DNA from 2 places in the Streptomyces sp. NPDC004266 genome. Region 1 is predicted to be linked to the other one. Evidence: riboswitches for the same ligand, from Rfam matches in the RefSeq annotation. Region 1 holds a riboswitch; the other holds the start of a gene.

Region 1 (4,195 bases):
CCGCGACGCCCTCGCCGCCGCGGCGCCCCCGGATCCGGCGGCGCCGGACCCGGCGGCGCCGGACCCGGCGGCGCCCTGAGGAACGGCGGGCCGGGGGCCGCCCGATCAGCCGTTCCTCACTGCCGGGCCGTCAGCACCACGCCGAGCCATCGTGGCTCGCAGTCACATCCAGGCCGTACTCCATGGCATTCGCCCGAGGCTCCCCCTCCATGTCGTAGGAGCTCGGGAACCACACCGACAGATAAGCGGTGACGGTTCCGTACGGCTTGGAGAAACACAGGCCGTCATCGCGCCTGTCATGGTCCGGCTGCCATCCGCCCTTCGCCGCCATGGCACGGTAGAAGGCGAGCAAATCCTCACGGGCACCCATGTGCTCATAGTGCTGACCGGCGGCGGCGAAGCCGTCGTCCTCGTCACAATCCGAGTAGCGCTCGCCCGACTTCCGTGCATCCGGCGGGCGGACATCGAGGATGGCGAACGTCGCCAGCTCGTCTGCCAGCTCCTCGTCCCTGAAGGTGCAGCCGTAGAGCCCCCCGGAGACGGCCCAGACACCAGTCACGCCACAACCCGCCAGGACGGTGAGACCCAGCAGCCCAGACACGATCGCCTTCCGAACCTTCATGACGCGGAGCCTAGCGATCACCTCCAGGTACGCGGCATCAGGCAGAGCGACCAGCGGGCCGGCGGGCGACAGGGCCCGGACCGGTGACGACGCGCTGCTCTGGGAGGCCCCTTCCCCTCCCGGAGCGGCGCGCTCGTCGGTCTGCCCGGTGTCAGTCCGCCAGCGGCAGGTAGACCCGGTTGCCCGAAGCCGCGAACTCCTTCGACTTCTCCGCCATGCCGGCCTCGATCTCCTGCTGCGTACCGCCGTGCTCACGCCGGATGTCCTGGGAGATCTTCATCGAGCAGAACTTCGGGCCGCACATCGAGCAGAAGTGCGCGGTCTTCGCGGGCTCCGCCGGCAGCGTCTCGTCGTGGAACTCGCGCGCGGTGTCCGGGTCGAGCGCCAGGTTGAACTGGTCCTCCCAGCGGAACTCGAACCGCGCGTCCGAGAGCGCGTCGTCCCACTCCTGCGCGCCCGGGTGACCCTTGGCCAGGTCCGCCGCGTGCGCCGCGATCTTGTACGTGATGACGCCGGTCTTCACGTCGTCGCGGTTCGGCAGGCCCAGGTGCTCCTTGGGCGTGACGTAGCAGAGCATCGCCGTGCCCCACCAGGCGATCATCGCGGCACCGATGCCGGAGGTGATGTGGTCGTACGCGGGCGCGACGTCGGTGGTCAGCGGGCCGAGCGTGTAGAACGGCGCCTCCTCGCAGATCTCCTGCTGGAGGTCGATGTTCTCCTTGATCTTGTGCATCGGGACGTGCCCGGGGCCCTCGATCATCGTCTGCACGTTGTGCCGCTTGGCGATCGTGTTGAGCTCGCCGAGGGTCTTCAGCTCGGCGAACTGCGCCTCGTCGTTGGCGTCCGCGATCGAGCCGGGGCGCAGGCCGTCGCCGAGCGAGTACGTGACGTCGTACGCCGCCAGGATCTCGCAGAGCTCCTCGAAGTTCGTGTAGAGGAAGTTCTCCTTGTGGTGCGCGAGGCACCAGGCGGCCATGATCGAGCCGCCGCGCGAGACGATGCCGGTCTTGCGGCGCGCGGTGAGCGGCACGTACGGCAGGAGCACGCCGGCGTGCACCGTCATGTAGTCGACGCCCTGCTCGGCCTGCTCGATGACCGTGTCCTTGTAGATCTCCCAGGTCAGCTCCTCGGCCCTGCCGTCGACCTTCTCCAGGGCCTGGTAGAGCGGCACGGTGCCGATCGGCACGGGGGAGTTGCGCAGCACCCACTCGCGGGTGGTGTGGATGTTGCGGCCGGTGGACAGGTCCATGACCGTGTCGGCGCCCCACTTGGTCGCCCAGGTCATCTTCTCCACCTCCTCCTCGATGGAGGAGGTGACGGCGGAGTTGCCGATGTTGGCGTTGACCTTCACCAGGAACCGCTTGCCGATGATCATCGGCTCGATCTCCGGGTGGTTCACGTTCGCCGGCAGCACGGCGCGGCCCGCGGCGATCTCCTCCCGCACGACCTCGGGGGAGACGTTCTCGCGGATCGCGACGTACTCCATCTCCGGGGTGATCTCGCCCCGGCGGGCGTACGCGAGCTGGGTCACCGCCTGGCCGTCGCGGCCGCGGCGCGGCAGGCGGGGGCGGCCGGGGAAGACGGCGTCGAGGTTCTTCAGCCCACCGCCGCGCGGGGAGGTGTGCTTGATGCCGTCGTCCTCGGGGCGGACCGGGCGGCCCGCGTACTCCTCGGTGTCGCCGCGCGCGATGATCCAGTTCTCGCGCAGCGGCGGAAGGCCCCGCCGGACATCGGTGTCGATGGCGGGGTCGGTGTACGGACCGGACGTGTCGTACAGCGTGACGTCCTTGCCGTTGGTGAGGTGCACCTGGCGGACGGGCACCCGGAGGTCGGGGCGCGATCCCTGGACGTACCCCTTGTGCCAGCCCGGCGTGCGCTCCTGCCCGTCGGCCTGGTTCTGGTCGGAGGCAGGCGTGCGTGCATCCTGAATGGTCATGAGACCGATCTCCCTACGCCGGCATTACCCGGTAACAGGTTCGGCGGTCGGCGCAGCCTCTTCCCGTACGCGCGTACGGTGATCAGCGCCCTCTCAGCCCGGTGCTCCGAGCTCCCGCGTGTGCAAAGGTGCCACCACGCTAGCGCCCTCCCTGGCGTGCTGAACAGTGGGCCCCCGTCGTTCTTGCGATGATCGGCCGGTGACTTCCCCCCAGCAGCCCCTCGAGCCACACCACGACGCCCACGACCCCGGACACGGACACGGAGCCGGATCCGGACACGGTCACGGATCCGGAGGAGGGCACGGACACAGCCACAGCCATGGACCCGCCGCCCCGGTCTCGCGGCATCTGCGCAAGGTCATCGCCGCGATCCTGATCCCCTTCGCCACCGCCGTCCTCGTCGGACTCGCGGTCCTGTGGCCGGGCGGCACCCCGGCGCACGAGCGCACCGGCGTGGGCTTCGACCGGCAGACCCAGCAGGGCCAGGTCGTCTCCGTCGAGCACGTCGACTGCAAGACCGTGAACGCCGCTCAGGTCCCGCCGACCGGCGACACCTCCACGCCGGAGGGGCGCGAGGCCGTCGACGCCCGGCAGGGGCAGTGCGAGAAGGCGACGGTCGAGGTCACCAGCGGTCCGGACAAGGGACGCAGGTTCGTCGAGATCGTGCAGCCGGACGCGCCGCGCCAACTGCACGAGGGGCAGGGCGTGGTGGTGGCGTACGCCCCCGACGCCCCGCACGACCTGCAGTACTCGGTGACCGACGTGAACCGCAAGGTGCCGCTGGCGCTGCTCGCCGGCATCTTCGCCGTCGCGGTCGTGGTGGTCGGCCGGATGAGGGGAGTGATGGCGCTCGTCGCACTCGCCGTGAGCTTCCTCATCCTCACCTACTTCATCCTGCCGGCGATCCTGGAGGGGTCGAACCCGCTGGTCGTCGCGGTGGTCGGATCGAGCGCGATCATGCTGATCGCGCTCTACATGTGCCACGGGCTCTCGGCCCGCACCTCGGTCGCCGTGCTCGGCACGCTGATCTCGCTGCTGCTGATCGGTCTGCTCGGCTCGCTCTTCATCGGCTGGACGGCGCTCAGCGGCAACACCGACGACTACACCGGCCTGATCCACGGTCTGTACCCGGAGATCGACATGTCCGGCCTGCTGCTCGCCGGGATCATCATCGGTTCGCTCGGCGTGCTCGACGACGTGACGGTCACTCAGACGTCGGCGGTCTGGGAGCTGCACCAGGCAGATCCGGGCATGGGGCCGCGCGGCCTGTACCGGGCAGGGATCCGGATCGGCCGCGACCACATCGCCTCGGTCGTGAACACGCTGGTGCTGGCGTACGCGGGTGCCGCCCTGCCGCTGCTGCTGCTCTTCTCCATCGCCCAGAGCAGCATGGGCACGGTGGCCAACAGCGAACTGGTCGCCGAGGAGATCGTCCGGACCCTGGTCGGCTCGATCGGTCTGGTGGCGTCCGTTCCGGTCACCACGGCGCTCGCGGCCCTGGTGGTCTCCGCCGACCGTCCGGCGTCCGGGGGCGGGAAGCCGGCGGTGGTACGGGGAGGTCGGCGCCGCCGCGCCAAGTGAACCGCCGTCCTGGGGGATCGGGCCGGATCAGGCGGGGTCGGCTCGCGCGGGGCCG
Region 2 (4,195 bases), on a different contig from region 1:
CGTCCGCCAGGCCGTCCAGCGGGAGGCGCCGAGGACCCGGGCGGCCTCCTCCTGGCGCGGGTCGAGCTGCGACCAGAGGCCGCCGACGGTCCGGACGACGACCGCGTAGTTGAAGAAGACGTGCGCGAGGAGGATCGCCCACACGCTGGTGTCGAGCCGCAGCCCCCACAGCTCGTCGGTGAGCCCGCCCCGGCCGACGAGCGCCAGGAACGCCGTGCCGACGAGGACGGTCGGCAGCACGAACGGCACCGTGACGACGGCCCGCAGCACGCTCTTGCCGGGGAAGTCGAAGCGGGCGAAGACGTACGCCCCGGGCAGCGCCACCAGGAGGGTGAGCCCGGTGGAGGCGAGCGCCTGCCAGACGGTGAAGCCGAGCACGTCGAGGATGTCCGGCCGGCTCAGCGTCTCGCCGATCCGGCCGAACCGCCAGGCGCCGTCGGGGCGGAGTCCCCGGTCCACGATGGACACGACGGGCCAGGCGAAGAAGACCCCGAAGAACGCGACGGGCAGGGCCATCAGCCCCAGCCTCGTCGCGCTCCCCCGGAGGTCGCGGGTCACTTCAGGACGAGCGACGACCACTGCTGGATCCACGGGTCACGCTTCTCGGCGATCTTCTCGGGCGCCATGGTCTCCGGCTTCTCGATCACCACGCCGTGCTTGGTGAACAGCTCCGGCAGGGCCGCGTCCTTCGCCACCGGGTTGACGAACATCTGGAGCGGCATGTCCTCCTGGAACTTCTTGGAGATCAGGAAGTCGATCAGCGCCTTGCCGCCCTCGGGGTTCTTCGCGCCGTTCAGCAGGCCGGCGAACTCGGTCTGCCGGAAGCAGGTGCCGGTGGAGACGCCGGTGGGCGCCACCTTCGGCTGCGGCTCGCCGTACAGCACCTCGACCGGGGGGCTGGAGGCGTACGACACGACCAGCGGCCGGTCGCCCTTGGCCTGCTTGCCGCCGGCCGAGCCGGAGAACTCCTGGTTGTAGGCGAGCTCCCAGCTGTCGACGGTCTTCACGCCGTTGGCCTTGAGCTTCTTCCAGTAGTCCTGCCAGCCCTCGTCGCCGTACTTCGCGGCCGTGCCGAGGAGGAAGCCCAGGCCCGGGGAGGACCGCTCGGGGTTCTCCACCACCAGCAGGTCCTTGTACGCCGGCTTCGCGAGGTCGTCGAAGGTGACCGGCGGCGCCAGCTTCTTGTCCGCGAAGTACTTCTTGTCGTAGTTGACGCAGATGTCGCCGGAGTCGATCGGGGTGACCCGGTGCTCCTTGTCGAGCCGGTACGCGGCCGGGACCCGGTCCAGGCCCTTCGCCTCGTACGGGACGAAGATCCCGTTGTCGAGGGCGCGGGACAGCAGCGTGTTGTCGACGCCGAAGAAGACGTCGCCCTGCGGGGAGCCCTTGGTCAGGATCTCCTTGTTGACGGCCTCGCCCGCGTCGCCGCTCTTCAGCACCTTGACGGTGAAGCCGGTCTGCCGGGTGAAGTCCGCCAGCACCTCCTTGGAGGCGTTGAAGGAGTCGTGGCTCACCAGCGTCACCGTCTTCGGCGCGGGCTGGTCGGTCTTGCCGGCCGCGCCCCGCACGTCGTCGGTGCCGCACGCGGCCAGGCCGGTGACGCCGAGCGCCGCGACGATCGCGGCGGCAGCGGCCTTCTTGATGCTCACTGGTTTTCCTCCTGGGTGTGACCAGGAAGAGACGCGGCCCTGCCCACGTCCGGCGGACGCGGGCAGGGCGCAACAGCTTGAGTTACGACCGAACTTCCTACCCAGAATGACCTGGGCGAGGTTCAGAGGGTCTGCGGTCTACGGTTACCGCACTCTCAGCGCTGTGGCGCTCCCCTGTCGGAATATGGAGATGTGTTCGAGCTCAGACTACAAGGTCAGCGCTCGGCGGCCGCGAGCTGTCCACAGGCGCCGTCGATCTCCTGGCCGCGGGTGTCCCGCACGGTCACCGGCACGCCGTGGCGGGCGATCGCCTCGACGAAGGCCTTCTCGTCCTCCGGGCGGGACGCCGTCCACTTCGAACCGGGCGTCGGGTTCAGCGGGATCAGGTTGACGTGGACCCGCTTGCCCTTGAGCAGCCTGCCGAGCAGGTCGCCGCGCCAGGCCTGGTCGTTGATGTCCCGGATGAGGGCGTACTCGATGGAGATCCGGCGCCCGGACTTCTCCGCGTACTCCCAGGCCGCGTCGAGGACCTCGCGGACCTTCCAGCGGGTGTTGACCGGCACCAGGGTGTCGCGCAGCTCGTCGTCCGGGGCGTGCAGCGAGACCGCGAGACGGCACTTGAAGCCCTCGTCGGCGAAGCGCAGCATCGCGGGCACGAGGCCGACGGTGGAGACGGTGATGCCGCGCTGCGAGAGCCCGAGGCCGTCCGGCTCGGGGTCCGTCAGCCTGCGGATCGCCCCGACCACGCGCTTGTAGTTGGCGAGCGGCTCGCCCATGCCCATGAAGACGATGTTGGAGAGCCGCGCCGGTCCCCCGGGCACCTCCCCGTCCCGCAGGGACCGCATGCCGTCCACGATCTGGTGCACGATCTCGGCGGTCGACAGGTTCCGGTCGAGCCCCGCCTGCCCGGTCGCGCAGAACGGGCAGTTCATGCCGCAGCCGGCCTGCGAGGAGATGCACATGGTCACCCGGTCCGGGTAGCGCATGAGCACCGACTCCACGAGCGTGCCGTCGTGCAGCCGCCACAGGGTCTTGCGGGTGGTGTCGTCGTCGCACGAGATGTGCCGCACCACGGACATCAGGTCGGGCAGCAGCTCCCCGGCCAGCTTCTCCCGCGAGGCGGCCGGGATGTCGGTCCACTCGGCGGGGTCGTGCGCGTACCGCGCGAAGTAGTGCGTGGACAGCTGCTTGGCGCGGAAGGGCTTCTCGCCGATCGCGGCGACGGCCTCCTTCCGCTCGGCGGGCGAGAGGTCGGCCAGGTGCCGCGGCGGCTTCTTGGCTCCGCGGGGGGCGACGAAAGTGAGTTCTCCGGGCTTGGGCATGGTGGTACCAGTGTCGCAGACGTACGGGGAAGGGCCCGCCGTCGACCGGACGGCGGGCCCTTCCCCGTGAAATCGCCGATCAGGCCGTTCCGACGAACAGTGCCAGCAGCAGCCACACCACCGGCGCCGTCGGCAGCAGCGAGTCCAGCCGGTCCATGATGCCGCCGTGGCCCGGCAGCAGCGTGCCCATGTCCTTGATGCCCAGGTCGCGCTTGATCATGGACTCGCCGAGGTCGCCGAGCGTCGCGCTCGCCGCCACCGCCAGGCCGAGGATCAGACCCTGCCACCAGGCGCCCTCGTCGATCATGAACTCCATGCACAGCGCGCCCGCCGCCATCGCGAACGTCACCGCGCCGACCAGACCCTCCCGGGTCTTGCCGGGGCTGATCCGCGGGGCCAGCTTGTGCTTGCCGAAGCGCCAGCCGATCGCGTACGCCCCGGTGTCGCTGACCACGGTCAGGATCAGGAAGGTCAGCACCCGCTGCGCCCCGTCGTCCGCGGTCAGCAGCAGCGCCACGAAGGTCGCAAGGAACGGCACGTAGAACGCGGCGAAGACCCCCGCCGTGACGTCCTTCAGATAGCCCTCGGGCGGCTCCGTCATCCGCCAGACGAGCACCGCGAGCGCCGTCAGGGCCATCGCCACCCAGGCGCCCTCGGGGCCCCGGACGTAGCCGGCGACGACCATCGCCGCGCCGCCGACCGCGAGCGGGACCAGCGGAGCCTTGATCGCCTTGCGTTCCTGGAGGCGGGAGACGAGCTCCCACAGGCCGACGACCACGGCGACCGCTATCACCCCGACGAACGCCGGCTTCCAGATGAACAGCGACGCGATGATGACGGCACCGAGACCGACCCCGACCCCTATGGCCGCGCCCAGGTCGCGGCCCGCGCTCTTCTTCTGCCGTGGCTCCGGCGGCGGAGGCGGGGTGGGGCTGGACATGGGCTCCTGCGGGTGCTCGTGCGGCGTCTCGTCACGGAACAGGGGACCGCTCGGGTGAGCGGCCCCCCGGTCGTGACCGTCCTGGAATCCGCCGGCGGGAACGTCGGGCACGATGGGCATGGGCCGAGTCTGCGCCGCCTGATGCCGATCGTATGCGGGACCCGCCGGGGCGGGCCCCTGGTCGGGTCCCCCACGGCCGGAACCGGCCGGGGCCCCCCAGGAAGAGTCGTTCATCAGACCTCGAGCAGCTCGGCTTCCTTGTGCTTGAGCAGCTCGTCCACCTG

Evidence for each region. A riboswitch is a leader RNA that binds a small molecule or an ion and turns the genes downstream of it on or off. The one in region 1 is predicted to bind thiamine pyrophosphate.
Region 2: another riboswitch for thiamine pyrophosphate. It lies ahead of ACFYUZ_RS24575 (thiamine ABC transporter substrate binding subunit); the one in region 1 lies ahead of thiC (phosphomethylpyrimidine synthase ThiC).

The regions. Positions count from the first base shown of each region.
Region 1 is NZ_JBIAMM010000002.1:476,246-480,440, reverse strand. Features, by position in the region: gene ACFYUZ_RS06975 (hypothetical protein) at 1-79, shown strand, start outside; gene ACFYUZ_RS06970 (hypothetical protein) at 131-622, opposite strand; gene thiC (phosphomethylpyrimidine synthase ThiC) at 774-2,558, opposite strand; TPP riboswitch at 2,552-2,686, opposite strand; gene ACFYUZ_RS06960 (YibE/F family protein) at 2,758-4,140, shown strand.
Region 2 is NZ_JBIAMM010000010.1:269,981-274,175, reverse strand. Features, by position in the region: gene ACFYUZ_RS24580 (ABC transporter permease) at 1-516, opposite strand, end outside; gene ACFYUZ_RS24575 (thiamine ABC transporter substrate binding subunit) at 555-1,649, opposite strand; TPP riboswitch at 1,726-1,835, opposite strand; gene rlmN (23S rRNA (adenine(2503)-C(2))-methyltransferase RlmN) at 1,865-2,971, opposite strand; gene ACFYUZ_RS24565 (phosphatidate cytidylyltransferase) at 3,051-4,145, opposite strand; gene frr (ribosome recycling factor) at 4,145-4,195, opposite strand, start outside.